One region of the Mesorhizobium newzealandense genome, then DNA from elsewhere that is predicted to be linked to it. Evidence: riboswitches for the same ligand, from Rfam matches in the RefSeq annotation. Region 1 holds a riboswitch; each other region holds the start of a gene.
What was found. Region 1 has a riboswitch for thiamine pyrophosphate ahead of thiC (phosphomethylpyrimidine synthase ThiC). Riboswitches for the same ligand answer to the same signal wherever they lie in the genome.
Positions count from the first base shown of each region.

Region 2: linked by a shared signal. The riboswitch ahead of ACFSOZ_RS29110 (YkoF family thiamine/hydroxymethylpyrimidine-binding protein) and the one ahead of thiC (phosphomethylpyrimidine synthase ThiC) in region 1 are both predicted to bind thiamine pyrophosphate.
Region 3: linked by a shared signal. The riboswitch ahead of thiB (thiamine ABC transporter substrate binding subunit) and the one ahead of thiC (phosphomethylpyrimidine synthase ThiC) in region 1 are both predicted to bind thiamine pyrophosphate.
Region 4: linked by a shared signal. The riboswitch ahead of thiC (phosphomethylpyrimidine synthase ThiC) and the one ahead of thiC (phosphomethylpyrimidine synthase ThiC) in region 1 are both predicted to bind thiamine pyrophosphate.

Region 1 is NZ_JBHUGZ010000004.1:5,816-13,439, reverse strand. It holds partial or broken gene ACFSOZ_RS07150 (winged helix-turn-helix domain-containing protein) at 163-1,155, opposite strand; partial or broken gene ACFSOZ_RS07145 (WD40 repeat domain-containing protein) at 1,187-1,693, opposite strand; partial or broken gene ACFSOZ_RS07140 (hypothetical protein) at 1,810-2,196, opposite strand; partial or broken gene ACFSOZ_RS07135 (IS630 family transposase) at 2,357-3,301, opposite strand; gene ACFSOZ_RS07130 (DUF982 domain-containing protein) at 3,530-3,772, shown strand; partial or broken gene ACFSOZ_RS07125 (3-oxoacyl-[acyl-carrier-protein] synthase III C-terminal domain-containing protein) at 4,126-4,379, shown strand; TPP riboswitch at 4,476-4,592, shown strand; partial or broken gene thiC (phosphomethylpyrimidine synthase ThiC) at 4,696-6,518, shown strand; partial or broken gene ACFSOZ_RS07115 (D-alanyl-D-alanine carboxypeptidase family protein) at 6,527-7,068, shown strand; gene tmk (dTMP kinase) at 7,148-7,624, shown strand, end outside.
Region 2 is NZ_JBHUGZ010000019.1:148,277-155,900, reverse strand. It holds gene ACFSOZ_RS29130 (glycosyltransferase family 39 protein) at 1-1,061, shown strand, start outside; gene msrA (peptide-methionine (S)-S-oxide reductase MsrA) at 1,195-1,713, shown strand; gene ACFSOZ_RS29120 (SDR family oxidoreductase) at 1,899-2,636, opposite strand; gene ACFSOZ_RS29115 (LysR family transcriptional regulator) at 2,788-3,699, shown strand; TPP riboswitch at 3,871-3,984, shown strand; gene ACFSOZ_RS29110 (YkoF family thiamine/hydroxymethylpyrimidine-binding protein) at 3,975-4,583, shown strand; gene ACFSOZ_RS29105 (ABC transporter permease) at 4,619-5,428, shown strand; gene ACFSOZ_RS29100 (ABC transporter ATP-binding protein) at 5,425-6,204, shown strand; gene ACFSOZ_RS29095 (ABC transporter substrate-binding protein) at 6,197-7,219, shown strand; gene ACFSOZ_RS29090 (hypothetical protein) at 7,197-7,624, opposite strand, start outside.
Region 3 is NZ_JBHUGZ010000005.1:19,846-27,469, reverse strand. It holds gene ACFSOZ_RS07280 (M48 family metalloprotease) at 1-1,242, opposite strand, end outside; gene thiQ (thiamine ABC transporter ATP-binding protein) at 1,501-2,283, opposite strand; gene thiP (thiamine/thiamine pyrophosphate ABC transporter permease) at 2,276-3,871, opposite strand; gene thiB (thiamine ABC transporter substrate binding subunit) at 4,053-5,051, opposite strand; TPP riboswitch at 5,095-5,209, opposite strand; gene ACFSOZ_RS07260 (thiamine diphosphokinase) at 5,298-5,942, shown strand; gene ACFSOZ_RS07255 (ABC-F family ATP-binding cassette domain-containing protein) at 5,944-7,624, shown strand, end outside.
Region 4 is NZ_JBHUGZ010000012.1:242,911-250,534, forward strand. It holds gene ACFSOZ_RS17630 (DUF982 domain-containing protein) at 132-374, shown strand; partial or broken gene ACFSOZ_RS17635 (3-oxoacyl-[acyl-carrier-protein] synthase III C-terminal domain-containing protein) at 729-982, shown strand; TPP riboswitch at 1,079-1,195, shown strand; gene thiC (phosphomethylpyrimidine synthase ThiC) at 1,300-3,123, shown strand; gene thiO (glycine oxidase ThiO) at 3,120-4,088, shown strand; gene thiS (sulfur carrier protein ThiS) at 4,088-4,285, shown strand; gene ACFSOZ_RS17655 (thiazole synthase) at 4,287-5,060, shown strand; gene ACFSOZ_RS17660 (thiamine phosphate synthase) at 5,057-5,662, shown strand; gene ACFSOZ_RS17665 (hydroxymethylpyrimidine/phosphomethylpyrimidine kinase) at 5,653-6,414, shown strand; gene panC (pantoate--beta-alanine ligase) at 6,507-7,394, opposite strand; gene panB (3-methyl-2-oxobutanoate hydroxymethyltransferase) at 7,391-7,624, opposite strand, start outside.

The sequences.
Region 1 (7,624 bases):
CCGCAGGTTTTCCAGCTCAAGACTGACATCGTGCTGTCCACGGATGGTGTTGATCCCATGTGCAATCAACGCCTCGTGGATCAGGTCGAGAACCTCTTGCGATGCCATGATTGAACCTGGGCCGACAAAACTCCCTCAAACGTCTGCGGCCGACGGCTGATGTCAAGAGCGGCCCTGATGGTTCAAGCTCAGCAGTGCCGGACCCAAGTCGCCGGCCGGTGTGATTTCCATTCTCTCTAGTCCAAGCCAGCCTTGCATCTGCTTCAGTTCCTCGAACAGCTGACCAGCGGTTTCAGCGGGCGCGCCGGGCTCGGCGTAAGCAGCATGGACGCGTAACACGCCAGCCGGCCGGTCGGCCTTGAGGTCGACGCGCGCGACGATCCTGTCGCCGAGCAGGAAGGGCAGGACGTAGTAGCCGTATTGGCGCTTTTCGGCCGGGGTGTAGATCTCGATGCGGTAGTGGAAATCGAACAGTCGCTCGGTGCGCGACCGCTCGAAGACGACCGGATCGAACGGCGCCAGCAGGGCGCGGGCCTCGAGTTTGCGTGGCAGGCGCGCGTCCTTATGAAGATAAGCCGGCTTGTCCCAGCCTTCGACACGCACGGGCAACAGTTCGCCAAGTTCGACCAGTTCCTCGAGCCGGCCTTTCATGTCGGCGGGCGACAGGCGGTAGTAGTCGCGTAGGTCGCCAGCCGTCGCGATGCCGTGGGCGCGGGCCGAGATGCGCAGCAACTCGCGGTGCGCGTCCTCGGTGGCCGGCACCGGCAGGTCGAGGATCGCCTGCGGCAGCACGCGCTCTGGCAGATCGTAGAACCGCTCGAACCCGCGACGGTGCGCCGTGGTGATGCGCCCGGCCCAGAACAGCCATTCGAAGGCATGCTTGGCATTGCTCCAGCCCCACCAGCCGCCGGAGCCTTTCTGGCCTTCCAGCGCGGAAGCGGCGATCGGGCCGCGATCGACGACCTCGCGGTAGATCTGTTCGATGTAGCCAGCGTGTTCGCGGCCCCATTTGGCGAGGCCGAGATACATTTCATCGCCGCGCTCGGCCCGCTGCATGCGCCAGCGCATCAGCGGATATGTCTCGACCGGCAGGAAGGAGGCCTCGTGCGCCCAGTATTCGAACACCGTGCGATTGCGCGTCACGGCCGCGTTGTCGGGGCGAGACGGCGACCGCGCTGACCGACCAGTCGTGCCCGCTCATCACATGCAGCACGGTGCCCTTCTCGAGGTCCCAGACGATGACGTTTCCGGTCTCGTGCCCGGTCACGGCGCGCTTGCCGTCCGGGCTGATCGCCAGCTTGTTGACGCCACCATTCTCGCCCGCCGAGTAGACGTGCAGCACCGCGCCATCGGAAAGTTTTCGCTGCACGATCTCGCCGTCATCGCCGGCCGTCAGCGCGCTGACGCCATCGGGCATGAACAGCGCCGTGCGCGCCATGTCCTTGTGAGCGCCGAGCGTGCGGATCAGTTGCTTGCCAGCGATGTCCCAGAGCTTGATCGTGTGGTCGGTGCTGGCGCTCATGATCGTGTGCCCGTCGGGCGCCACCGCCAGCCAGACGACAGCGTCGCGGTGGCCCTCGGGCTGCGTCGGCAGCGCCGGCGCCGGTGGCGGCAGCGGCGCGACGGTGGGCGGCGGAATGACCGCGACCTCCGGCGGCGTCGGAGCGACAGGCGTTGGCGGTGTCGGCGGCACGGGCGCAGGCGGGGTAGCCGGTGCCGCGGGCGGGTTGGCCACTTCCGGCGGTGGAGCGGCTGGAGCGACCGCAGGTGGCGCCGGCGGCGCGGCTGCTGGTGGAGTTACGGGTTCCGGCCGTGCTGCAGATTGATGGCAGCCAGCGGCGCTGGAAGCTGGCGCAGATAGGTGGCCGGCGCGCCGACCAGGCTGGCGAGTTGGCCAAAACTCCAATGCGTGGGTGCAACAGGGGCATGCGCATCGGGCAGCATTAGCCACAGGCGCTCCCGATCGTCGCGGCTGGCGTCGACGCGGATCAGTTCGCTTTCGACGAGGCGGGTCTTGATGCGTTCGGTTCGCCATTTCACCGAATTATGGAGATCGGTGAGAGAAAGGTAGCGCTCGTCGGCCGGCCGATTGAACCACTCCGACGACACGCGACCGACACGCTGGCCGCGGCTGACGTCGACCTTGTAACCGGCACGCGCGTTACGGACGGGCGTGTGAAATTCCATCTGTGTCATGGTTGCTGCTCCGCGGCGGACGCCGGGAGCCTCTCTCCCGGACCTTCACCCGCCGCTGCAGGCCCGCCCGCCCTCTACCTCTGCCGGCATCCCCGCCCGCCGCCAGAAGCGCCGGCATTGCGGCAGAGTTTGCGCTAGAGCAGTTTCTGGATAATCACGGTTAGGCATCGTAGCCGGCGTGGGCGAACAGGTTTTCGCATTCTTTGGGTGGAAACGATCGATGGCGACGGCCACGGCGTCCCATAATTCCGGGATGGACCGGGCTGCTGCCTTTCGCAGTAAAGCCTTCAGCTTGGCGAAGGCCATCTCAATGGGTTAAAGTCCGGGGAGTAGGGCGGAAGATAGCGAAGGGAAGCCCCCGCAGCCTCGATGATTTCGCGGACACCGACCACTTTATGAGCAGGCAGGTTGTCCATCACGACGACATCGTCGGGTTGAAGCGTCGGCACGAGGACGCGGCGCAAGTAGACCAGGAATGCTTCGCCATCCATGGCGCCGTCCAGGAGCCAGGGCGCGACGATCCCGTCGAGGCGCAGGCCGGCGTGAAGGTCGTGGATTTCCAGTGCCCATGAGGAACAGCCGCCCGGCAACGCTGTCCACGCGCAGAGCGGCCTCGTAGCCGGGCCATCTTGGTATTGAGGCCACTTTCGTCGATGAAGATCAGGCGGCTCGGATCGAGATCGAGTTGGCCTTCGAACCACTCTTCCCGCGCTGCCAAAACATCCGGTCGCTGCTGTTCGGCCGCGTGCGCTGTCTTTTTTTGTACGTGATGCCACGCTTTGCGAAGAACGCATGGACCGTCGTCAGGCTGGCTTTGACCCCCGCGCTCTGCCGCAAGGCGATCGACGATCTCGGCAAGCGTGATGTCCCGCTCATCGGTCTCGACCAAGGCGAGAATGAAAGTCTCGTGCGCGTCCAGCTTCGATACCTTCGGCTTGCCCTGCCGCCCAGGTTCCAGATTGCCGCTCGAACGCCAGGCCCGATACCATGCACCAGACGTCGATATCCCGATGGCAAACCGCCGTGCCGCTTCTCGGGTCGACAGGCCTGCCTCTATCGCCTCGATAACACGCGTCCGCAAATCCAGGCTGTAAGCTCGTGCCATGCCGCTGCTCCTTCCGCAAATCACTTCGATCAGGGAATCAGAACAAGCCGTTCACTGCAAACAAACGACTCCGATTAAGGGAAAACCGCTCTAGGTGGCTGGCGCACGAAGTGTGAAGGCCGGCAAGGTCTGCTGGCCCTATTCGGCCCTCGGCAATACATGTATGAAACGAGCCGACGTCATGGCAGGCGCAGACCGCACCAAGCTCGGTATTGAGGGTGTAATTGGATGTCGAGCAGGTTCGTCCGACCGGTGGTAGTGCAAGTTGGACGACATGACCGTGAGCGCGTCATTTTCGATGTGAACGACGCGGCCACGATTCTGCTCCGGAGCTTCCATGATCAGACGAAGAAGCGGAAACTGGCTATGGATGCATGCCTTCAGGTTCTGCGTGGCGAAGCCCACCCGCTGGTTGCCAGACGGGCTTTCGTTGTGGCGGCGTTAGAAGCGAAAATTCTGCGCAGTGATTGAGTTACAAGATTATAATAGCCTCAATTACTTCAACCCCCCCCGCAAGAGCAGTAACGCAGACAAATAGATCGAACGAACGCTTACTCTTGTAGCCGCGATACATAGCTGCGTATCGAGTGCTGCGCTCGTCGCGCAAGATTGATTCGTTGGATCATCCGCCAAGCTCAGGTTTGCGGCGGAGGGTCTTTCCGGTTGGTGGAACGCAACCCTGTCGTCGCCGCCAGAAGGGCCGCATTGCTTCTCCGGCACGCCGTCGGCGCTGCCCCCCTGCGGATCTCCACGACGACGGGCTCGCCGTCGATGACCTGCATGAGGGCCTCTGGAGTTGTCGAAGAAGAAGCCGCCTCACGCACAAGCCGCAGGACATCGACCGCTTCGTGCCGCACCAGGCCAATGCCCGCATTTTTGATGCCGTAGGGAAAAACCTTGGCCTTGCCGATCGTGCTGTCGTCAAGACGATCGCCGAATACGGCAATTCTTCCGCCGCGACGATCCCGCTGACGCTGTCACTGGCCACCAGACGAAGCCATTTCGGCCTGGCGAAAAAGTTCTTCTGGCGGCGGCGGGAGCGGGCTTGAGCGGCGGCGCTGTCGTCGTTGGAATATAGCCGAGCGGTGGCCGCCCACGGGCCAAAACTGTCCGAGTGAGATGGATGGCCGGTCGACAGGCGCTTGACAAAGCGGCGCCGTCCCGTTCAACTCCAGACATTCACCAGGGGGGTCCCGACAAGGGGCTGAGATACTGCTGGCTTTCGCAGCGCAGTGACCCGTTGAACCTGATCCAGTTCATACTGGCGTAGGGACGGTGCAAGCGCTTTGCGGGAGTTTATGCCCGAAGACCTGTCTCGAGCAGGTCGGCCAAAGCGTCTTTTCATCCTTCCGGCACAGAACTGGGTCTCCAATGCAATGAGCAAAGGAGCCTCAATGAATGCCTTGACCCCAGCGGTTTCCACGGGACCGCTGCCTGCCTCACGAAAAATCCACAAATCCGGCGTCCTCCATCCACAGATCAGGGTGCCGATGCGCGAAATCTCAGTCCATCCGACGGCGGGTGAACCGCCCGTGACGGTCTACGATCCATCTGGCCCATATACCGATGTGACGGTCGAGACGAGCATCGAGAAAGGCCTGGCGCGGCTTCGGCACGAATGGATCGCAGCGCGAGGCGATGTCGAAGCTTATGACGGCCGCCATGTCAGGCCGGAAGACAACGGCTTCGCCGTGGGCGAGCGTCTGACGCCGGAATTCCTCGTTCGCAACCGCCCGTTCAAGGGCAAGGCCGGCAAGGCGGTGACCCAGCTTGCCTATGCCCGCGCCGGCATCATCACGCCCGAAATGGAGTTCGTCGCCATCCGCGAGAACCTTGGCCGCGAGATCCTGCACGGCAAGCTGCAACGCGACGGCGAAGCCTTCGGCGCGAAGCTTCCCGATTTCGTCACGCCGGAATTCGTGCGCGACGAGGTGGCGCGCGGGCGCGCGATCATCCCCGCCAACATCAACCATCCCGAGAGCGAGCCGATGATCATCGGCCGCAATTTCCTGGTGAAGATCAATGCCAATATCGGCAATTCCGCCGTCACCTCCTCGATGGCCGAGGAAGTCGAAAAGATGGTCTGGGCGATCCGCTGGGGCGCCGACACGGTGATGGATCTGTCGACCGGCCGCAACATCCACAACATCCGCGAATGGATCGTGCGCAATTCGCCGGTGCCGATCGGCACCGTGCCGCTCTATCAGGCACTCGAAAAGGTCGGCGGCATCGCCGAGGACCTGACTTGGGAAGTCTATCGCGACACCCTGATCGAGCAGGCCGAGCAAGGCGTCGACTATTTCACCATCCATGCTGGCGTGAGGCTGCATTACATCCCGCTGACCGTTGACAGGGTCACGGGTATCGTCTCTCGCGGCGGTCGATCATGGCCAAATGGTGCCTGCACCATCACCGGGAAAGCTTCCTCTACGAGCATTTCGCGGAGATCTGCGACATCTGTCGCGCCTATGACGTCTCCTTCTCGCTCGGCGATGGCCTTCGCCCCGGCTCGATCGCTGACGCCAACGACGCCGCGCAATTCGCCGAACTGGAAACGCTTGGCGAACTGACGAAGATCGCCTGGGCCAAGGACTGCCAGGTGATGATCGAGGGTCCGGGCCATGTCCCCATGCACAAGATCAAGCAGAACATGGACAAGCAACTCGCGATCTGCGGCGAGGCGCCGTTCTATACGCTCGGGCCGCTGACGACGGACATCGCCCCGGGCTATGACCACATCACGTCGGGCATCGGCGCCGCCATGATCGGCTGGTTCGGCACCGCCATGCTCTGCTATGTGACGCCGAAAGAGCACCTAGGCCTGCCCGACCGCGATGACGTCAAGACCGGCGTGATCACCTACAAGATAGCCGCGCATGCAGCGGATCTTGCCAAGGGCCCATCCCGCGGCAAAGATCCGCGACGACGCGCTGTCGCGGGCGCGGTTCGAGTTCCGCTGGGAAGACCAGTTCAACCTGTCACTCGACCCAGAAACGGCGCGCTCGTTCCACGACGAGACCTTGCCGAAGCAGGCCCACAAGCTGGCGCATTTCTGCTCCATGTGCGGGCCGAAATTCTGCTCCATGCGCATCTCCCACGACATCGTGCCGAAGCGCAGAAGGAAGGAATGGCGGCGATGGCGGAAAAATATCGCGATGGCGGCAATCTCTACATGCCGGTGAGCGACAGCGTGCCCAAAGGACCAGAGCCGTCATGAGGGTGCTGGTCTCGCAGCGGAACCGCAATCCGCTGCTGGCGATGGACATCGGCGCCGACGGGCCTGGCTGTCGGCGCGAGCGAGGCCTCAGGCTTCGGCATCGTCGGTTCGGTCAGTCACAATGGCACGCGGGTGATCGCGGCGATGAGCGGACTGGCCAGCGACAAGGAACGTGCTGAAGAGGCGCGAAAGCTGCTCGACTGGGTGTTCGCTCTTTCGAGAAGACCGAAATCTTCGCCAAGGACGAGGTGGTCGGCGAAGCCGAGGTTTTTGGCGGCGCCAAATCCGGGGTGACGCTGAAGGCCAGGGGCCCGATCGAGATCTTCCTGCCGATCACCAACCGCGACAAGCTGACGGCCAAGATCGTCTACAACGGCCCGGTTGCAGCACCTGTGGAGGAAGGACAGCCGGTGGGTGCGCTGCGCGTCTGGATTGGCGACACGCTGAGCCAGGAGACGCCGCTTTTCGCCGCCGAGTCGATCGGCGTCGCACATTGCCGCAACGCGCGCTCGACGCCGTCAAGGAACTGGCGGTCGGCTGGCTGCGCTAGCGCCGACGGCATAGACGTTTCCCCCGACGCGGACTATCTAGAGCGCTATAACACCCGCAAGCATGGCAGAGGCTTTTCGATTGGCGCGCGGATTTTCATCACCTTCGAAGGCGGCGAAGGAGCAGGCAAGTCGACGCAGATCGAGCGGCTGGCCAGGAAGATGCGCGCCAAGCGATATGATGTCCTGCTCACCCGTGAACCAGGCGGCTCGCCGGGCGCCGAGGCGGTCAGGCATGTGCTGCTTTCGGGCGCCGCCGAACCATTCGGGCCGAAGATGGAGGCGCTGCTTTTCGCCGCCGCGCGCTCCGACCATGTCGAGCAGGTCATCCGGCCGGCGGTCGAGCGTGGCACCATCGTGCTTTGCGACCGCTTCCTGGATTCCTCACGCGTCTACCAGGGCGTCACCGGCGGTATCGACCCCGCGTTCATGGATACGCTGGAGCAGGTCGCCATCAACGGCATGATGCCCGACATGACGTTGATCTTCGACATCGATCCGGCGGAAGGCCTCAGGCGCGCAACGCTGCGGCGCGGCACCGAAGCAACCGCCGATCGC
Region 2 (7,624 bases), on a different contig from region 1:
GGCGTGCGGGCCGTGGCGGCGGGCCGGGCTGGTGGCTGGCACTCGGACTGGTGTCGGGCGTCGGGCTCTACGCCAAGTTCTCGACCGGCCTGCTGTTGCTGTTCGGCGCGATCTGGCTGTTGTCCGACGCGCGGGCACGCAGCCGGCTCGCCACGCCTTGGCCATGGCTTGGGCTCGCGGTTTTCGTCGCTGTCGCAGCGCCGCTGGCCGTCGAGCTCTACCGCATCGATTTCCTGCCGCTGACGTATGCCGCCTGGCGCGATCAGTGGGTGCTGGCCCATCGCTCCCGCTTTTATTACATCGGCGTCCAGATGGCCGGGCTCTGCGGCTTTGTCCTGGTGCTGGCGATATCAGGTCTGCTGCGGCGCTTGCCCCCGCCGCAAGAGCCCGTCGGGCGCGGTACGCTGGTCTATCTCCTGTGGATGGGGCTTGGCCCGGCGGTGCTCGTCATGGTGGCGTCCCTGTTCTCCGGCGTAGGCGAGGCCTGGGGCGCGCCGATGTACAATCTTGCCGGCGTTGTGGCGCTGGCTCTGCTGGGCCACCGTCTCGGCGACGTCGAGATGCGAAAGCTGGCGATCTGCGCACTCATCTTCATTGTCGGCATCTCCGGTGCCTATGCGGGCATCCGTTGGACGAAATGCAATCTGCGCGGGCGCATGGACGCCGTCTGCTGGCCGGCGCAGAAGATCTCGGACGAGGCCGAGGCCGTCTGGCACGCGGCGACGCCCGATCGGCTCGACATCGTTGGCGGCCATGGCCTTCTTGCGCCGCTGGCGGGCCTCAATGCCTATGACAAGCCGTCGATCTTCACCGACCTGAACATGCAGTACTCCCCCTGGATCACCAAGGAGCGGCTGCGCGACCACGGCATACTCCTGATCTGGCCTGGGCGCGACGTGCCAGCTCAGCTGCTGGCATGGGTGGGCAACATCCCGGTCAAGACCGTTCTTTTCGACTGGTCGCTCAAGGCGCCACCGGTGGCGATCAGTTTTGCCGCCGTTTTGCCCGGCGCGCCGCAGTTGCCGAGTGCGATCGACAGCCTCGCCCAAACGAGCAACTGAAGCAGGTCGGCCGGTCCGCTGGACGAAGCAAGAGACAATGCCCATTTATGGGGAGATCCAAACTTGCTTTTGCGCAATTCCAGACGGAAAAACCGCTACACTTTTCCTGGAATTGCTTTTGAGGAGACGTGATATGGCGACTTCGACCGAACGCGCAGTGCTTGCCGGCGGCTGTTTCTGGGGCATGCAGGATTTGATACGGCGCTATCCCGGTGTCATCTCCACCCGTGTCGGCTACAGTGGCGGCGACGTGCCCAACGCCACCTACCGCAACCATGACACCCACGCCGAGGCCATCGAGATCAATTTCGATCCGGCCATCATCAGCTATCGTACGCTGCTGGAGCGCTTTTTCCAGATCCATGATCCGACGACCCGCAACCGCCAGGGCAACGATGTCGGGATGAGCTATCGCTCGGCGATCTACTACACCAGCGACGAGCAGAAGCGCGTTGCCGAAGACACAATCGCCGATGTCGACGCCTCCGGTCTGTGGCCGGGCAAGGTCGTCACCGATGTCGCACCGGCCGGTCCCTTCTGGGAAGCCGAGCCTGAACATCAGGACTACCTGGAGAAATACCCCAACGGCTACACCTGCCACTTCGTCCGGCCGGGCTGGAAGCTGCCGGTTCGCGAGAAGGCGGTTTCGTAAGTTCACAGTTCCCGGTTCCGCCGGACATGCCGTTCGACGAGGTGGTCGAGCGGCATCGTGCGCTTTGCTCCGAATTTCAAGCGAGTTATAAGAAAAATGCGAAAACTTTATAACTGTCGGACTGGCGCCACCTTCATCTGCCACGGAGGTAATCCATCGGGGCAGGGAACGGGCTGCGGGAGTTTTCAAGCCTGCTGCGTCGGATAGAGCGTCAGGATGTTGACGTTGACCCTTGGCGGCTGCAAGACTGCGTAGAGCATGGCGGCGGCGATGTCCTCGCTCTCCAGCTGCTCCATGTCGCCCAACCTTTGCTCGACCGCCAGCCGCACATCGTCGCGCATGTTGGCGGTGAACTCGGTCCTGACCGCGCCGGGTTCGATCACGGTGACGCGTATGCCGTCCTTGCCGATTTCGCGGCGCAGCGATTCCGCCATGGCGCTGGCCGCATGCTTGGTGCCGGAATAGACCACCGATGGATGGATGTAGCGGCCGGTGCCCGACGAGACGATGACGATGTGGCCTGTTTTCTGCCGTTTCATCGCCGGCAGCGCCGCGTTGATCGTGTAGAGCAGACCCAGAATGTTGATATCGACCATTTCCCGGCATTCGCCGGTGGTGGTGTTCTGGAAAGGGGCGGCGACGCCGATACCGGCAACATTGAACAGCATGTCCAGCCGGCCATAGTCTTCCAGCACGCGCCGGACCATGGTGGTTGCCTGCGCTTCGTCGGTGATGTCGGCCTCGATGGCCAAGGCTTCGCCGCCGTTGTCGCGGATGCGTGTGGCCAGATCGTCGAGCCGCTGCCGGCGCCGCGCCGCGATGGCAACGACCGCGCCTTGTTCCGCGAGCGTCAGTGCGGATGCCGCGCCAATGCCGGAGGAGGCACCAGTCACCAGGGCGATTTTTCCGTTAAGTTTCAGCATGCTCGTTGCTCCTGCTCAGAGGGAAATTCAAAGGGGTTCGGTGCCGGGCCTATCGTGTTCGGCGTCCGAGACATGTCCCTCAAGCTAGGCGGCAGACGCTCTATGGAAAATGCGATAGAATACTATCACACTCATTGAGGAATCCGGCATAATGCGGGGCAGTGACTATGCGGAGCTGAAGGCCTTTGCCGCTGTCGTCGCGCATGGCAGCTTCGCCCATGCGGCTGAAGATCTCCGGATTTCGGCGTCGACGCTCAGCCAGACGATCCGTCAGCTCGAAGCGCGGCTTGGCCTGCGCCTGCTCAACCGCACGACCCGCAGCCTCTCGCTGACCGAAGCCGGCGCGCGCCTGCATGCGCGCTTCGCGCCGGCCATGGCCGAGATGGAGGCGGCGGTCGGCGATGCGACCGCCTTGCGCGACACGCCGGCCGGCATCTTGCGCGTCCATATGCCAAGCGTTGCCGCCGCCACCTATCTGGAGCCGGTGCTCGGCCGTTTTCACCAGGCATGGCCGGACATCGTGCTCGATGTGACGATCGACGATGCGGCCATCGATATTGTCGAGGCCGGCTATGACGTCAGCGCCAGGCTAGGGGAATTTCTCGAAGCCGACATGGTCGCCGTGGCGCTTGGCGGCATGCAGCGCCAGCTCGCCGTGGCCTCGCCGGATTACATCGCCCGTTGCGGATCGCCGTCGGAACCGACCGATCTGCTCCAGCACCGCTGCATCAATTGGCGCCGGCCGGGCAGTGCTGGCCTCTATCCCTGGGAATTCGCCAGGGACGGCCAATGGTTCTCGGTCGCGGTCAACGGCCCGCTTGTCGTCTCCAGCCGCGACATGGGGATTGCCGCCGCCGTGCAGGGTGTCGGCATCGCCTTCTGGGCGGAAGATCTCGTGCGCCCGCTGATCGATGCCGGCAAGCTGGTGTCGCTGCTGGATGAATGGTGCGCGACCTTTCCCGGCTGGTTCCTCTGCTATCAGAAGCAGCGTCATACGCCGCCGGCCGTGCGCGCCTTCGTCGATTTCCTGCGCCATGGTCGCCAGACGCTGCCAGATGGTTGAGCGTTTGTCGTTCCAGCGGCCCGGGTTTCGGTCGCGGCAGCGAAGGTTCCCGACAGAACTCCGCTCCGCCAGCATCGACGGTTTCCGCTCAGGCCCGGGCCTGGCGCAATGCTTTTGGCGCAGCGCGCCGAAAAAACGGCTTTCGCTTCAGCTCGAATGGTGCTTTAACCCGCGCATCCACAGGGGTGCTCCGTACGGTCGGGGCTGAGACGGGGGCGGCAAGCCCACAGACCCTAGAAGCTGATCTGGGTAATACCAGCGGAGCGAGGCGGGCGATGTTTTCAGGCGCACAGATTTCCCTATATCCCATGGCCGACGATTTCGTCGGCGTCATCCTTGGCGCGCTGGGCGCGCTCGATCCCTACCGCGATCGGCTCCGGATCGAGACCGACGACATCTCGACCTTGCTGGTCGGGCCGCCCGAAGTGCTGTTTCCGGCGATGCGGGACCTGTTCGTGGCGGCGGCACGCAGCGGCAAACATTGCGTGCTGTCGGCTGCCATCTCGCGCGGTTGCCCCGGCGAGCCGGATGATCCGATCTGCAGCTCCGATGCGCTTGGCGGACCTGCCGGGCCACTCGGCCCGCGCAAGGACGCGGCAATCGCGGCAGTGCGCGGCGCGGCCGCCACCGGCCAGCCGGCGGCAGCGCAGTTCTCGCTCTATGTGATGGGCACCGACGACCACATGGACGAGATCTACGGCTGCATCGATTTTCTCAAGCAGTCCGGCGTCTATGAGCGCTCGAAGCATTTCTGCACGAAATTGCGCGGCGATGCCGGCGCGATCTTTTCGGCGCTCGACGAGGCCTTTTGCCGCTTCGGGCCCGGCGCCGGCCACGTAACCCTCGACGTCACGGTCTCGGCCAACAGCCCGTCGGCCGTCTGAGCCAGCCGCGCTTTCGCGCGACCCCGTCAAAGGTTATGTCCGTGGCCTCACCATCAGTCGCTTCGCGTCCGATCGCGAGCCTTCTTGTCAAGGCAGCACCAGCCGTGATCTCGGTCGGGCTGCTGCTGCTGGCGTGGCAGCTTTACGCCACCTGTTCCGGCATCAAGCCGACGACGCTGCCGACGCCGTCGCGCGTCTTCGAGCAGGCGATGCTCAATCGCGAGGCGCTGGTCGACAATGCCATTCCCACCATCCGCGCCACGCTGATCGGCTTTGCCTTTTCGCTCGGCGCTGCTTTTGCGCTGTCGATGCTGGTCGATTTCTTCCGGCCGCTGCGGCGTGCGCTGTTTCCCGTCTTCATCGTCAGCCAGACCTTGCCGCTGGTGGCGATCGCACCGCTGGTGGTGCTGTGGTTCGGCTTCGGGCTGACGCCCAAGATCATGCTGGTGGCGCTGGTCACCTTCTTTCCGATGCTGGTGGCACTGGTCGAGGGCTACGAGGCGACGGAGACCGAGATCGGCCAGATGCTGCGCGCCATGGGGGCAGGGCGCTGGCGCGTCTTCGTGCTGGCGCGGCTGCCCTCGGCGCTGCCCTATTTCTTCGCTGGCCTGAGGATCTCCATCACATATGCCGTGGTCGGCGCCATCTTCGCCGAATATGCCGGTGCGGCGAAGGGGCTGGGCATCTACATGCTCAACGCCAAGAACAATTTCCGCCCCGATCTGGTGCTGGCCGCCGTCGGTGTCAGCGCCGCGCTGACACTTGTCCTGTTCGGGTTGACGGTGCTGCTGCAGCGCCTTGTCATGCCCTGGGAACGGGCTGCAGGCACGGGGCCGCGGCAATGAGCAGGCTCGAACTGCGGCATGTGCGCAAGGCGTTCGGCGGGCTCGACGTGCTCACCGACATTTCGCTAAGCGTCGGCGCCGGTGAATTCGTCTCCATCCTCGGTCCGTCGGGCGCCGGCAAGTCGACGCTGTTCCAGCTTCTGACCGGCGGGCAGCACGGCGAGGGCGAGATGTTCTTCGATGGCGCACCGCTCGACGACCACGGCAGGCATTTCGCCTTCATGCCGCAGCGTGACGCGCTGATGCCGTGGCGACGCATCCTCGACAACACGACACTCGGGCTCGAAGTGCAAGGCATCAGGCGCAAGGCGGCGCGGGCGCGCGTCGCGCCGCTGTTTGCCGAATTCGGGCTTGCCGGCTTCGAGCGGCATTTTCCGGCGCAGTTGTCGGGCGGCATGCGCCAGCGCGCGGCGCTTTTGCGCACCGTGGTGCAGGAGCGCGACATGCTGTTGCTCGACGAACCGTTCGGCGCGCTCGACGCATTGACCCGCACCGCCATGCAACGCTGGCTGGAACAGATGTGGCGGCACCACCGCTGGACGGCGCTCCTGATCACCCACGATGTGCGCGAAGCCGTGTTCCTGTCCGACCGCATCTATGTGTTGTCGGCGCGCCCGGCCCGCATCGTCCGCGAAATCAAGGTGCCGCTGCCGCGGCCGCGCGATCCGACCGGAGTGGCCGCGCTGCAGGCAAGCACGCTTGAAACCGAGATTCTCGACATCATCCTCAACCCCGGGCCCAACCCCCACCCATCCAAAGGATACGATCATGACTGACTTGACGCGCCGGCAAGCCTTGTTGCTGACCCTTGCCACGGGTGTTCCGCTCATTGCCGGAACGGGGCGGGCTCAAGCGCAATCGGCGGCACAAAAGGTCACCGTCGCACTCGACTGGACGGTCAACACCAACCACATCGGGCTGTTCGTCGCCCGCGACAAAGGCTTCTATTCCGAAGCCGGACTCGAGGTCGATATCCTGCCCTACAGCGATACTGGGGCCGGCACGCTTGTCGCCAACCGCGTCGCCGATTTCGGCATCAACGGCACCATCAGCCTCTTCACCCAGAAAACCGCCGGCGCTGACCTGAAGGGTGTCTATGCCGTGGTGCAATCCGAAACCGGCCGGCTGGTGTTCAATGCGGCGCGCAGCGAGATCAAAAGCCCGAGAGACCTTGACGGCCTGACCTATGGCGGCTTCGGCAGTGCCTGGGAAAACGCGCTGATCGGCACCATCATCCGCCACGATGGCGGCAAGGGCAAATTCGAGACGGTGACGCTCGGCACTTCGGCCTATGAGGCGCTGGCCAACGGTTCGGTCGATTTCACGCTGGAGGTCTCGACCTGGGAAGGTGTCGAAGCCGAGTTGAAAGGCGTCAAGCAGCGCAGCTTCATCTATGCCGACCATGGCGTGCCTGACGAGCACACGACGCTGATCTCTTCGAGCGAAGCCTATCTCCAGGCAAACCCCAAACCTGCGGCCGCCTTCGTCCAGGCGACGCGGCGCGGCTACCAGTTCGCCGTCGACCATCCCGATGCGGCAGCCGCACTTCTGATCGCCGCCAACAAGGACGCGCTGACCAATCCGGCACTGATCGAGGCCTCGCTGAAGGCACTGATCGACGGCCATTACCTGCGCAGCCAAAGCGGCGCCATCGGCACCATGGATCCGGCCCGGATGGACGCGATCGGCAACTACCTCTTCGCGTCCGGCATCTTGCGCGATGCCGACGGCAAGGTTCTAACGCAACGTCCGAATTTCGCGGGGTATTTCAGCAATGCATGTCTGGAGTAGGGGGCCAATCTGCCTTCGAAACTTCGGCGAAAATGGCTGGCCAGTCGAAGGGGCACGTGTGGCGTGACAGCTCCCCGTCAGACACGCAGATCAGCAGATCTCGGCTAATTCCGGGCGATCTCATAGAGCAGAGCGGTTTTGATGTGTCGCCCGGGCTCACCCTGCAGCGACAGAGCGGATATATATAGTTTCGCGACTGCCGGGCAGAGACCTTCGAATTCCGGGCTGACATTGGCAATACATTCATCTCGGCCGGAGTGCCGCCAGCGTTGATGAAAGCGTCGGCCAGCAGCGACCAGTCTTCATCGCTAGCGGAAGCAGCCGGCAGACTGCCATTCTTCGCTGCGCCGAAGGCGTGGAACAGGGTGGCGCCGATCTTGTCCATGTCACTCAGGAAATCCTGGT
Region 3 (7,624 bases), on a different contig from region 1:
CGCCACGGTATCCAGCGAGGTGCTGGCGGATGGTGCCGCGGTCAGCAACCGGTAGACCTGGCCGCCGGCGCGGATCACCGCGATGTCGAACTGCCAACCTTCGGCGCCGGCATGCGCGGTCGCCGCCTCATTGCCGTTGATCGTCTCCTGCTTGACGCTGCTGTCTTCGAGGCCAGCCACCCAACCGCTGCGGATATAGTCGGTGAGCGCGCGGTTCTTGTCGATGGAGACGCCGTCGAAGCGGATCGCCATGTCGCCAGGCCCGGTTGCGGTCACAGCCGCGGCCGAATTGTCGATGATGAAGCCCTGTGGCACCGAGAAGGACACGCCAAGGCCCGGATGGAGGAAGGTTTCGCCGCGCACATAGCCCTCCTCAGGCGTGTCGCCATAGAGCAGGCCGTCTATGCCGGCGAGGAAGGAATCGCGGTCGCGTGTGCCGACGCCGGGTGCGCCGAACTGGCGGGCATGGCGCTGCGCCAGATCGATGCGCTGCGGGGTGTTGGGGTGGGTGGCCAGGAAGTCGAGGCTGGCGTCAGTGGCGCCACTGATCGAGCGGAAGTCGGTATAGGCCGACATCGACTGCAGGAAGCGGCCGGCGGCGAAAGGATCGTAGCCGGCTTCGCCGATCGACTTGATGCCGATGGCGTCGGCCTCCAGCTCCTGGTTGCGCGAGAACTGCGCCAGCCTGAGTTTGCCGCGGATCAGCGCCGCCTTGGCGGTCGGGCTGTCGCCCAGCACATCGGAAACCACCTTGGTCGCCAGGCCTTCCTCGGCCTCCAGCTGCTGGCGCTGCAGGCCGTGATTGGCGGTGACGTGGCCCATCTCATGCGCGATGACCGCGGCCAGCTCAGCCGAATCATTGGCCAGCGCCAGCAGGCCACGCGTGATGTAGAGATACCCGCCCGGCAGCGCGAAGGCGTTGACGTTGGGCGAATTCAAGATGGTGATGCGATAGGTCTGCGTCGGGTTGGCCGACACGACGGTCAGATTGCCGACCACCTTGGCGACCATGCGCTCGAGCTTGGGATCGGAATATTCGCCGCCATAGGTGGCCAGGATGCGCGGATGCTGCGCCTTGGCGAGTTCGGCAAGCTTGCTGTTGGCGGCGACATTGTCGACCGTGATCGGCCTGTCGGAAGGCTGGAAGCCGGATTCCTGAACCTCGGGTGGCGTGAACATCTGGCAGCTCGCCAGCGCCACGGCAAAGCCAGCCAGCGCGAGAAAGCGCGCCAGCGGATTCATTCGTAGTCTGTCAACGCCGATCGCCAGAACGGCTTCCTTTCGGGTCCCGGCGCATGACCACGAAAATCGGGGGCGATCTTCGGAACATGTCATGCGCTATCTCAAACTGCTGCAGCATCCGTCGCACGTCCCTCGGGGCGGGCGGCGGGTACTGCAGGCAAATCACGGCCTGTGCCGGACCGGTAAGGCGGACCTAGCCACACTCCTCCAGCCATGGCAAGCAAGCGCCACATCGCCTGGAGCCGGTTTGACCGTAAATTATGTCCGCTTCCGGGCAACATCTCGTGATACGGCATCCCCGGCGCTTGCACCGACATAGCGCCGGAACGCTTCCGGGCCAGCCCCGGTGAAGAAATCATCCGCCTTGCCGGTCGCCGCGACAACGCCATTGTCCAGAAACACCACGTGGTCGCCGATGCGGCGGGCATCCTCCGGCTGGTGGGTGACGAACAGCACCGTCATGCCGCGTTCGGCGTGCACTGCGGCGACCAGATCCAGCATGTCGTCGCGCAGCGCCGGGCCGAGCGAGGCGAAGGGTTCGTCGAGCAGGAGCACCGGCCGATCGCGCACCAGGACCCGGGCCAGGGCGACTCGCTGGCGTTCACCGCCGGAGAGTTCACGCGGCAGGCGCTTTTCCTTGCCGGCAAGGCCGGTGCGTTCGAGCGCCCCGGCGATCGCGGCGCGGTCCGCTTCGGTCAGCTGCAAGGATGGCGAGCGGCCGAGCCCGACATTCTGCTCGACGGAGAGATGGGCAAAGAGGTTGTTTTCCTGGAACACCATCGACACCGGTCGCGCTGACGGCGGCTCGGCGTTGACATCGGCCCCGCCGATCAGCAGGCGGCCCGACTGCGGCGTCTCGAAGCCGGCCACCAGGTTGAGCAGCGTCGACTTGCCAGAACCGCTCGGCCCCATGATGGCTGTGATTTTCGCCGCGGCGAAATCGACGTCGAAAACGAGCGGCGCCTCGCCATAGCTGAACGACACCTGGTCCAGCCGCACCGGAGCGCCCTTTTCAGACCTGCTGGCCGCCCCGTCAGGCATCCCGGTTCTTCTCCCTTCCCAGCCAGTGTGCGGCTACGATCAATGCGAGGCAGACGAGGCCGAGCAGCAGCGCCAGGCCGGCGGCGTCCTGCGTGCGGTAACTGCCCATGCGCGCCAGGAGAAGGTAGGGCAATGTCTGCACGGAATCACTGCCGAACAGCGCGATGACGCCGAGGTCGCCGAGCGACAGCGCCATGGCGAAAGCAAAGGCGGTAGCGAGCGGCCGCCGCAGCGACGGCCAGTCGACCAGCATCAACCGGCTCCAGCCCACAATGCCGAGCTGCGCACAGAGCCGCTCGTGACGCTCGCTCGCCGCATCATAGGCGGGACGGACAGCGCGCAGCGCGAACGGCATCGCCATCACCGCGTTGACGGTGACGACCATGACCGGGGCGATGGCAAAGACATCGCCGACATGGCGCAGCAACAGGAACCAGCCGGCGCCGACGACGATCGGCGGCACAACGAGGACAAAACCGGCGCCGGTATCGGTGGCGTGTTCCAGCATTGTCTTGGGAGCAGTTCGGCGGTTCAGCGCCAACGCCCGGCGCGCCATGGTCAGCGCCAGCGACAACGTCACGGAAAGCAGCGCCGATAGGAAGGCGAGCACCGCACTGGTCAGCGTCGCCTGCCGCACGGCAACCTCGCCGGCCAGCCGGCCGAGATCGGCGCCAAGTCCGGCCATCACCGTGGCGACCATCGGTCCGGCAACGAACAGCAGCGTCAGAACGATGAGCACGACGTTCAGCAAGGTCTCGGTCCCATTGACGGAGAGGTATCGGCGAGGTGCAACCGGCAGATTGGTGTCGCCGACCACATTGGCGCCAAGCCGCGTCAGGGCCAGCACGACAGCAAACGTCAGGGCAATCTGCAGCAGCGTCAGCGTCACAGCGCGCGCGGGATCGAAATCGAAGCGCAGCGCCTGGTAGATGCCGACTTCGAGCGTCGTCGCGGCCGGACCGCCGCCGAGCGTCAGCACGATCGTGAACGAGGTGATGCAGAGCATGAAGACAAGCCCGGCGACACCCGGTAACGCCGCACGCAGCGTTGGCCATTCGATCAGCCGGAACGCCGGCCGCGCCCCCATGCCGAGTTGGCTCGCCAGCCGCCACTGATCGGCGGGAATGGTCTGCAGTGCCTCGAGGAACAGCCGCACGCTGAGCGGCAGGTTGAAGAAGACATGGGCGACGAGGATGCCCGACAGGCCATAGATGCCCGGCCAGTCTCCACCGCCGATCACGCTGAACACGCCGGCGAAATAGCCGGCGCGGCCATAAAGCGCCAGAATGCCGAGTGCCGCGACGATGGCCGGCAGCGCCAGCGGCACGGCGAACAGCTGCAGGATGAAGGCGCGGCCAAGGAAGCGCGGATGCCGCGACAGCGCGCGCGCCACGAACAGTGCCGGCACCACCGAAAGCAGCGTCGAGAGTACGGCCTGCCACAAAGTGAAGCGAACGACGCGGAGGAGATAGGGATCGAAGGCAGCCCAGGCGCCGGAGAAATCGTGAGCGCCTTCGATGAGCAGTCCGGCAAACGCACCGCCGATCAGCAGCGCGATGGCGGCAAGCGCGATGATGCCGGCGCTGATGCGGGTGTCAGAGGACGGGCGTCTTCGACCCTCCCCCTTGTGGGGAGGGTCGGCAAGTGGATGTCGCGAAGCGGCATCTGCTGGCCGGGGTGGGGGTGAGGCCGTCTTCAAGGTTGCAGCCCCCACCCCGCTCCGCTACGCGGATCGACCCTCCCCACGAGGGGGAGGGTGAAACGCGCTCTCATTTGCTCATCACCGCCAGCCATTCATCCACCCAGGCCTTGCGGTTGGCGGCGACCTCTTCGGAGCTGAACAGCAAGGTCTTGGTCGGCTTGACCAGTTTGTCGAAGGCAGGGTTGAGCGGCTTGTCGGTCTTGCCGGCCGGGAACATCCAGTTGGTCTCGGGGATGGCATCCTGGAATTTCGGTCCGGTCATGAAGGCCATGAACTTTTCCGCCAGCGGATTCTTGGCCCCTGTCGTGGTGATGCCGGCGACCTCGATCTGCAGATACTCGCCCTCTTCGAACGACGCTGCCTGGTAGCGCTCGGTGTTCTCGGCGACCATGTGATAGGCAGGTGAGGTGGTGTAGGACAGCACCATCGGCGCCTCCCCCTTGGTGAACAGGCCGTAGGCCTCGCTCCAGCCAGGCGTCACGGTCAGCACCTTCGCCTTGAGCTTCGCCCAAGCCTCCGGCGCCTTGTCGCCATAGACCGACTTCACCCACAACAGCAGGCCGAGGCCCGGCGTCGAGGTACGCGGATCCTGGATGACGATCTTGTCGTCGGCGCTGCCTTCGACTAGGTCCTTCAGGCTCTTCGGCGGGTTCTTCAGCTTCTCGGTGTCGTAGACGACGGCGAAATAGCCATAGTCGAAAGGTACGAAAATGTCGTCGCTCCAGCCGCCCGGCACATTGACACCGGACACGGCGCCATGCGGCGCAAACAGGCCTGTGGCCTTGGCATCGGCGGTCAGATTGGTGTCGAGGCCGAGCACGATGTCAGCCTTGGTCGATGCGCCTTCCAGCCTGACGCGGTTGAGCAGCGCGACGCCATCGGCGACCGAGACGAAGTCGACATCGCAGCCGCATTCGGCCTCGAATTCCTTCTTCACCACTGGACCCGGACCCCAGTCGGCGGTGAAGCTCTCATAAGTGTAGATGGTGAGCTTGTCCTTGGCCAAGGCCGGCCCGGACAGGACCACAGCCATCGCGGAGACAAGAGAGTATAAAAGCGTGCGCATCGGCGCCTCCTTCGTTCGAATTGAAAGGAATTGAGGCGTCGGACTGTCCGAAACGTCTAATCCCTCCGCCGGTACAAACCGGATCAGGTTCAGCGGGTTGGCGACTTTGCCTCTCAGCCGGTCCGCGAAGATCGCGTCCGGCACCCCGTTAGAGCGTTTCGACACATAGGCCCGGCCGATCCCCCACGCAAGTGGGAGTTTGCCGGCCTTCCGTTTCCCGTGCCGGGCTGGTAAGGGCCACACGATATGAGCACATTCACCATCCTACTTGGCGGCGATCTCATCCGCACGCCCCGGCTCGACCGCCAGGTCGAAGGCTCCCGCGTCATCGCCGCCGACGCCGGCATCGGTTATGCGCGGCTGCTGGGTCTAGTCCCGGAACTGTGGGTGGGTGATTTCGATTCGGTACCCGCCAACCTGCCGGACGATCTCGCCGCCGTACCCCGCCGGACCTTCCCGGCGGAGAAGGATAAGACCGATGGCGAACTGGCCATCGCCGCCGCGCTGGAGCGCGGCGCGACCAGCCTGGTGCTCGCCGGCGCCTTCGGCGGCAAGCGCGCCGACCACGCCTTCTTGCATCTGGCGCTCGCCCTGCGGCTGGCCGAGGCCGGAACGAGGATGCTTCTGAGCAGCGGCGCCCAGGAAGGCGTCCCGCTGCTGCACGGGAAAGCCGGCTTCGACTATGCCGACGGCACGCTGTTTTCGGTGCTCGGCTTTTCCGATCTTTCCGGCCTGACTGTCACGGGCGCCAAATGGCCGCTCGACCATGTCAAGGTGGCGTTCGGCTCGTCATTGACCATCTCCAACGAGGTCAGGGGTCACCTCGAAATCACGCTCGGCCATGGCCGCGCATTGTTGCTCGCTCACCCCTATCCCCTACCTGAAAGCTGACATGGCCCCGCCTCTTCTCAATCTCGACGGGATAAAACTGACCTTCGGCGGCACGCCGCTGCTTGATGGCGCCGCCTTGACCGCGTCGGCCGGCGACAAGATCGCTTTGGTCGGCCGCAACGGGTCCGGCAAGTCGACGCTGCTGAAGATCGCCGCCGGCCTGATCGAGCCGCAGGATGGCGAGGTGTTCCGCCAGCCCTCGGCGACCGTCCGCTATTTACCGCAGATGCCCGACATGGAGGGTTTCGCAACGGTCCGCACCTATGTCGAGGCGGGACTTGGCCCCGCCGACGATCCCTATCGCGCCAGCTATTTGATGGAGCATCTCGGCCTGTCGGGCGAGGAGCGGCCGAACGATCTTTCCGGCGGCGAGGCCAGGCGCGCCGCCCTCGCCCGCGTCATGGCGCCGGAGCCCGATATTCTGCTGCTCGACGAGCCGACAAACCATCTCGATCTCTCGGTGATCGAATGGCTGGAAGAGGAGCTCGTCCGCACCTCCTCGGCACTCGTCGTCATCTCGCATGATCGCCGCTTCCTCGAGCGCGTATCGCGCGCCACAGTCTGGCTCGACCGCGGCCAGACCCGCAGGCTGGACAAGGGCTTTGGCCATTTCGAGGAATGGCGTGACGTTGTGCTGGAAGAGGAAGAGCGCGAACAGCATAAGCTCGGCCGCCAGATCGTGCGCGAGGAGCACTGGCTGCGCTACGGCGTGACGGCGCGGCGCAAGCGCAACATGCGCCGGCTGGGCGAATTGCAGACCATGCGCCAGCGCTTCCGCGGGCATCGCGGCGCCGAAGGTTCGGCAACCATGGTGGCCAGCGACGCAGCCGAATCCGGCAAGCTGGTGATCGAGGCGAAAAACATCGAGAAGAGCTTTGGCGACCTCACCGTGGTCAAGGGGTTCTCGACCCGCATCCAGCGCGGCGATCGCGTCGGCCTCGTCGGGCCGAACGGGGCCGGCAAGACGACGCTGCTGAAGATGCTGACCGGCGAGATGAAGCCCGACGCCGGTTCGGTGCGGCTCGGCACCAATCTGGAGATCGCAACGCTCGACCAGAAGCGCGAGGCGGTCGACCCGCAAGAGACGCTTGCGCAATATCTCACCGACGGACGCGGCGAGAACCTCGTCATCAATGGCGAGCAGCGCCATGTCGTCTCCTACATGAAGGATTTCCTGTTCAAGGCTGAGCAGGCACGTACGCCGGTGCGGGAGCTGTCCGGCGGCGAACGGGCGCGGCTCTTGCTGGCGCGCGTGCTGGCGCGGCCGGCAAACCTTCTGGTGCTCGACGAGCCGACCAACGATCTCGACATGGAAACGCTGGAGCTGCTGCAGGAACTCGTTGCCGGCTTTGCCGGCACGGTCATCCTGGTCAGCCACGACCGCGATTTCCTCGACCGCACCGTGACCAGCATCATCGCTCCGGACGGCGGCGGCCGCTGGATCGAATATGCCGGCGGCTATTCGGACATGCTGGCACAGCGCGGCGGCACCAAGCTCGACGACCGCAAGGCGCGCGCGAAGGCCGAAGCCGGCGAAGCCCCAGTGACGACCAAAAGTGAAGCCGCTGCGCCAAAGGGACCGGCGAAGAAACTCTCGTTCAAGCAGAAATTCGCGCTGGAATCCCTACCCAAGAAAATCGAAGCCGTGATGGCTTCAATCTCCAGGCTTGAGAACAACATCG
Region 4 (7,624 bases), on a different contig from region 1:
GCTGGCGCACGAAGTGTGAAGGCCGGCAAGGTCTGCTGGCCCTATTCGGCCCTCGGCAATACATGTATGAAACGAGCCGACGTCATGGCAGGCGCAGACCGCACCAAGCTCGGTATTGAGGGTGTAATTGGATGTCGAGCAGGTTCGTCCGACCGGTGGTAGTGCAAGTTGGACGACATGACCGTGAGCGCGTCATTTTCGATGTGAACGACGCGGCCACGATTCTGCTCCGGAGCTTCCATGATCAGACGAAGAAGCGGAAACTGGCTATGGATGCATGCCTTCAGGTTCTGCGTGGCGAAGCCCACCCGCTGGTTGCCAGACGGGCTTTCGTTGTGGCGGCGTTAGAAGCGAAAATTCTGCGCAGTGATTGAGTTACAAGATTATAATAGCCTCAATTACTTCAACCCCCCCCGCAAGAGCAGTAACGCAGACAAATAGATCGAACGAACGCTTACTCTTGTAGCCGCGATACATAGCTGCGTATCGAGTGCTGCGCTCGTCGCGCAAGATTGATTCGTTGGATCATCCGCCAAGCTCAGGTTTGCGGCGGAGGTCTTTCCGGTTGGTGGAACGCAACCCTGTCGTCGCCGCCAGAAGGGCCGCATTGCTTCTCCGGCACGCCGTCGGCGCTGCCCCCCCCTGCGGATCTCCACGACGACGGGCTCGCCGTCGATGACCTGCATGAGGGCCTCTGGAGTTGTCGAAGAAGAAGCCGCCTCACGCACAAGCCGCAGGACATCGACCGCTTCGTGCCGCACCAGGCCAATGCCCGCATTTTTGATGCCGTAGGGAAAAACCTTGGCCTTGCCGATCGTGCTGTCGTCAAGACGATCGCCGAATACGGCAATTCTTCCGCCGCGACGATCCCGCTGACGCTGTCACTGGCCACCAGACGAAGCCATTTCGGCCTGGCGAAAAAGTTCTTCTGGCGGCGGCGGGAGCGGGCTTGAGCGGCGGCGCTGTCGTCGTTGGAATATAGCCGAGCGGTGGCCGCCCACGGGCCAAAACTGTCCGAGTGAGATGGATGGCCGGTCGACAGGCGCTTGACAAAGCGGCGCCGTCCCGTTCAACTCCAGACATTCACCAGGGGGGTCCCGACAAGGGGCTGAGATACTGCTGGCTTTCGCAGCGCAGTGACCCGTTGAACCTGATCCAGTTCATACTGGCGTAGGGACGGTGCAAGCGCTTTGCGGGAGTTTATGCCCGAAGACCTGTCTCGAGCAGGTCGGCCAAAGCGTCTTTTCATCCTTCCGGCACAGAACTGGGTCTCCAATGCAATGAGCAAAGGAGCCTCAAATGAATGCCTTGACCCCAGCGGTTTCCACGGGACCGCTGCCTGCCTCACGAAAAATCCACAAATCCGGCGTCCTCCATCCACAGATCAGGGTGCCGATGCGCGAAATCTCAGTCCATCCGACGGCGGGTGAACCGCCCGTGACGGTCTACGATCCATCTGGCCCATATACCGATGTGACGGTCGAGACGAGCATCGAGAAAGGCCTGGCGCGGCTTCGGCACGAATGGATCGCAGCGCGAGGCGATGTCGAAGCTTATGACGGCCGCCATGTCAGGCCGGAAGACAACGGCTTCGCCGTGGGCGAGCGTCTGACGCCGGAATTCCTCGTTCGCAACCGCCCGTTCAAGGGCAAGGCCGGCAAGGCGGTGACCCAGCTTGCCTATGCCCGCGCCGGCATCATCACGCCCGAAATGGAGTTCGTCGCCATCCGCGAGAACCTTGGCCGCGAGATCCTGCACGGCAAGCTGCAACGCGACGGCGAAGCCTTCGGCGCGAAGCTTCCCGATTTCGTCACGCCGGAATTCGTGCGCGACGAGGTGGCGCGCGGGCGCGCGATCATCCCCGCCAACATCAACCATCCCGAGAGCGAGCCGATGATCATCGGCCGCAATTTCCTGGTGAAGATCAATGCCAATATCGGCAATTCCGCCGTCACCTCCTCGATGGCCGAGGAAGTCGAAAAGATGGTCTGGGCGATCCGCTGGGGCGCCGACACGGTGATGGATCTGTCGACCGGCCGCAACATCCACAACATCCGCGAATGGATCGTGCGCAATTCGCCGGTGCCGATCGGCACCGTGCCGCTCTATCAGGCACTCGAAAAGGTCGGCGGCATCGCCGAGGACCTGACTTGGGAAGTCTATCGCGACACCCTGATCGAGCAGGCCGAGCAAGGCGTCGACTATTTCACCATCCATGCTGGCGTGAGGCTGCATTACATCCCGCTGACCGTTGACAGGGTCACGGGTATCGTCTCTCGCGGCGGTTCGATCATGGCCAAATGGTGCCTGCACCATCACCGGGAAAGCTTCCTCTACGAGCATTTCGCGGAGATCTGCGACATCTGTCGCGCCTATGACGTCTCCTTCTCGCTCGGCGATGGCCTTCGCCCCGGCTCGATCGCTGACGCCAACGACGCCGCGCAATTCGCCGAACTGGAAACGCTTGGCGAACTGACGAAGATCGCCTGGGCCAAGGACTGCCAGGTGATGATCGAGGGTCCGGGCCATGTCCCCATGCACAAGATCAAGCAGAACATGGACAAGCAACTCGCGATCTGCGGCGAGGCGCCGTTCTATACGCTCGGGCCGCTGACGACGGACATCGCCCCGGGCTATGACCACATCACGTCGGGCATCGGCGCCGCCATGATCGGCTGGTTCGGCACCGCCATGCTCTGCTATGTGACGCCGAAAGAGCACCTAGGCCTGCCCGACCGCGATGACGTCAAGACCGGCGTGATCACCTACAAGATAGCCGCGCATGCAGCGGATCTTGCCAAGGGCCATCCCGCGGCAAAGATCCGCGACGACGCGCTGTCGCGGGCGCGGTTCGAGTTCCGCTGGGAAGACCAGTTCAACCTGTCACTCGACCCAGAAACGGCGCGCTCGTTCCACGACGAGACCTTGCCGAAGCAGGCCCACAAGCTGGCGCATTTCTGCTCCATGTGCGGGCCGAAATTCTGCTCCATGCGCATCTCCCACGACATTCGTGCCGAAGCGCAGAAGGAAGGAATGGCGGCGATGGCGGAAAAATATCGCGATGGCGGCAATCTCTACATGCCGGTGAGCGACAGCGTGCCCAAAGGACCAGAGCCGTCATGAGGGTGCTGGTCAAAGGGGCCGGCGTCGCCGGCCTCACGGCGGCCTTCGAATTGGCCAGACGCGGCGCGGCGGTCACCGTCGCCGACGTCCGGCACGGCCGTGGAGGCAATGCATCGTGGTTCGCCGGCGGCATGCTGGCGCCGTGGTGCGAGCGCGAAAGCGCCGAGCAGCCGGTGCTGGATCTCGGACGCGGCGCCGCCGACTGGTGGGAGGCGGTGCTGCCTGGTCAGGTGACGCAGGCCGGAACACTGGTTGTGGCACCGCCGCGTGACAGCGGCGAGCTGGACCGCTTCGCCGGCCGCACCTCGGGCCATCGCTGGCTCGATGAAGCGGAAATCGCGCGGCTGGAGCCCGATCTCGCCGAGCGTTTCCGGCGTGGGCTGTTCTTCCCCGGCGAGGCGCATCTCGACCCGCGCCGGGCGATGGCGGCGCTTCACGACAAGCTTGTCGCGATGGGTGTCGACATCAGCTTCGCCACGGACGCGCGGCAGCTTCCCGGGTTCGAGCACGAGATCGACTGCACGGGAATGGCGGCGGACGACGGAAGGCTGCGCGGCGTGCGCGGCGAGATGATGATCCTGCACACGCCTGATATCGCGCTATCGCGCCCCGTGCGGCTGCTTCATCCGCGCTTTCCGCTATACACGGTACCGCGCGCCAACCATCGTTTCATGATCGGCGCGACGATGATCGAGAGCGACGGCGCTGGACCGGTCACGGTCCGCTCTATGATGGAGCTTCTGGGCACGGCCTGCGCGCTCCATCCAGCCTTCGGCGAGGCCGGTATCGTCGAGACCGGCGTCGGTGTTCGCCCGGCCTTCTCCGACAATCTGCCGCGTGTCGAAGCGCGTGGAAACACCGTCGCCATCAACGGGCTTTATCGCCATGGCTTTCTTCTCGCGCCAGCCATGGCGCGGCAGGCGGCCGAACTCGTCTTCGCTGACGAACCCATGGAGCTTGCCTGATGAAATTGACCGTAAACGGCGAAGCGCATGAGGTTGCCGCCACCACGCTGGCAGAGCTGCTTGCAGCGCTCGACTATGAGGGCGATTGGCTGGCGACGGCCGTCAACAGCGACCTCGTGCACAAAGCCCATCGGGCGGAGTTCCAGTTGAGCGACGGCGACTGGATCGAAATCCTCTCGCCGATGCAGGGAGGCTAGCATGTTCGAGCTTTTCGGGACGCCACTGTCCTCCCGGCTGCTTCTCGGCACGGCGCAATATCCTTCGCCGGCCATCCTTGCCGATGCGGTCAAGGCGTCGGGCACGTCAGTAGTGACCGTATCGTTGCGCCGTGAGATGGCGGGCGGCAGGGCCGGCGAAAAGTTCTGGTCGCTGATCCGCTCGCTCGGCACGAGAATCCTGCCCAACACTGCCGGCTGCCACTCCGTCAAGGAAGCGGTCATCACCGCGAAAATGGCGCGCGAAGTCTTCGGTACGAGCTGGATCAAGCTCGAAGTGATCGGCAACCACGACACGCTGCAGCCGGATGTGTTCGGCTTGGTCGAAGCCGCCGGCATCCTGGGCGAGGACGGATTTGTCGTATTCCCCTACACCACCGACGATCTCGTCGTTGCCGAGCGGTTGCTGGAGGCGGGCTGTAAGGTCCTGATGCCGTGGTGCGCGCCGATCGGCTCCGCGCTTGGGCCGATCAACATCACGGCGTTGCGCTCGATGCGCCAACATTTCCCCAACGTTCCTTTGATCGTGGATGCGGGGCTCGGACGGCCATCGCATGCGGCGATCGTCATGGAACTCGGCTTTGATGCCGTGCTGCTGAACACCGCGGTTGCCAAGGCGGCCGATTCGGTCGGCATGGCGCGCGCTTTCGGCAAGGCCGTCGATGCCGGACGGGAGGCTTTCATCGCGGGAATGCTCGAGCCGCGCGATGTCGCGGCACCATCGACGCCGACATTCGGCAGGGCGGTTTTGTCATGAAGCTCGATCCCTTCTACCTGATCGTCGACAGCGCCGCCTGGATCGAACGGCTGGTGCCGCTCGGCGTGAAGCTCGTCCAGCTTCGCATCAAGGACAGGGACGAGGACGAGCTGCGCGCCGAAATCCGCCGCGCGAACGATGTCTGCGCGGTCCATGGTTGCCAACTGATCGTCAACGATTATTGGCGACTTGCCATCGAGGAAGGCTGCGACTTCGTTCATCTCGGCCAGGAGGATTTGGCTGCGGCCGATTTGTTGGCGATCAAGTACGCCGGATTGAAGCTGGGGCTGTCGACCCACGATCATGCCGAACTGGAAACGGCGATGGCCGCCGAGCCTGACTACATCGCCCTCGGTCCCATCTATCCCACTACCCTGAAGAAGATGAAATGGGCGCCGCAGGGACTTGAACGGATCAGCGAATGGAAGTGCCAAGTCGCGCCGATTCCATTGGTCGCCATCGGCGGCCTCAATCCTGAGCGGATCGACGGCGTCTTCGAGGCCGGCGCCGACAGCGCCGCGGTGGTCACCGACATCACGCTGAATGCCGATCCCGAGGCACGCACGCGGGAATGGATTGAAAAGACAAAGAAATGGCGCTGAGGCGAGAACCGCATGTGCTTGTCGTTGGTGGGTCGGATTCCAGCGGGGGTGCCGGCATCGCACGCGATGTCGAGACGATCTCATCCATTGGCGTGCGCACCTGCCTTGCGGTGACCGCGGTGACAGTCCAGACGCACGAAGCCGTCATGGACATCCGTCATCTGCAACCCGGTCTGGTGGCCGACCAGATGCGGGCGGCACTTCAGGCCAACGAGGTGGCGGCCATCAAGATCGGCATGCTCGCGACCGCCGAGATCATCGCCGCCGCAGCCGCAGTGCTCCGCGAAAATCCGCAGGTGCCGGCAATACTCGATCCGGTGCTCGCCTCCACGTCGGGCCGGGCGCTCCTGGAAGCAGGCGCCATCGCTGCCATGAAGCGTGATCTGGTGCCGCTTTGCTGTCTGGTCACACCCAATCTCGTCGAGCTGGCGCTCCTTATCGGCGCCAAGCAAGCGGTCGACGAGGATGAAGCGGTCTGGCAAGGCCAGGAGCTCTTGGCCGCCGGCGCGCAGGCCATTCTGATCAAGGGCGGCCATGCAAAAGGACTTCGATCGACGGATATCCTGCTGCACTCCGGTCAAGAACCCATTCGCTTCGATGCGCCGCGCCTTGCAGTATCGATGCGCGGAACGGGTTGCATGCTGGCCAGCGCGATTGCGGCACATCTGGCGAATGCGAGGTCGCTTGAAGACAGTGTGGGCGAAGGCAAGCGGTTTGTGTTCGAGCAGCTTCAGAGGAATTCAACCGAATGACCGCAGCCCGCCTGCCGAGTTGAGGCCCGCCGCCGGCTCCGCCGTTTGCAATGGGGAGACCGATATCTGGCTCCGTCGGCAGCGAAGGAGGGTCAGGCAGCGGCTTGCTTCAACGCTTGAACCGAGCGTTGCGCCGACTCCACCTCGACATTGTCGATCAGCCGCGTCTGGCCGAGCCAGGCGGCGACGAGCAGCCGCGCCGGTCGACCCGGCGTGGCCATCAGGGCAAGATTATCGCCGGCGCGAAGTTCGAGATACTCCACCCGCGAGAAGCCAGCAGCGAGGATCGCCTGTCGAGCCTCATGCAGCAGGCGCTCTACGGGGTCTCCGGAGCTTAGCCGCCCGGCAGTTTCGAACAGGATCTCTGCCAGTCGGGGCGCGGAGCGGCGCTCGGCGGCGGACAGTCGCGTGTTGCGCGACGACATCGCCAGCCCATCCGCTTCACGCACGGTCGGACAGGCGACGATCTCGATCGGAATATCAAGGTCACGCACCAGGCGTCGCACGACTTGCAGCTGCTGGAAGTCCTTTTCGCCGAAAAACGCCAGATTGGCGCCGGTCTGCAGGAACAGCTTCGTCACCACGGTCGCCACGCCGTCGAAATGGCCGGGCCGGAACGCTCCGCACAGACCCTCGCTCACTCCGGCGACCGAAACCGTTGTGGCAAAGCCTTGCGGATATATGTCGGCTGCATCGGGAGCATACAGAATATGGGTGCCGACCGACGCGAGCTTGGCGGCGTCATCGTGCTCGGTGCGCGGATAGACAGCCAGATCGCCGGCACTGTTGAACTGTTTGGGATTGACGAAGAGCGTCACGATGACCCGGTCGGCCTTTGCAAGTGCGGCACGGACCAAGCTCAGGTGACCCTCGTGCAGGGCGCCCATGGTCGGCACAACGGCGACCTTGAAGCCTTCCCGGCGCCACGCGGCGACGATGCTGCGCAGTTCGGCAACGATCCGGACAATCGGAATGCTCATGCGGCTTCTCCTCCATTGACAGGACGTGGCACGTCGCCGAAGACGTGCTCGACCGCTGGAAAGCGGCGCTCGCGCACCTCGCTCGCATACGTCGCGATTGCTGCCTCGGCGGTCCCGGCAAGCTCGGCAAAGCGCTTGACGAATTTCGGCCGGAAGGTTCCAAACAGGCCCAGCATGTCATCGACAACCAGGATCTGCCCGTCACAAGCCGGCGACGCGCCGATGCCAAT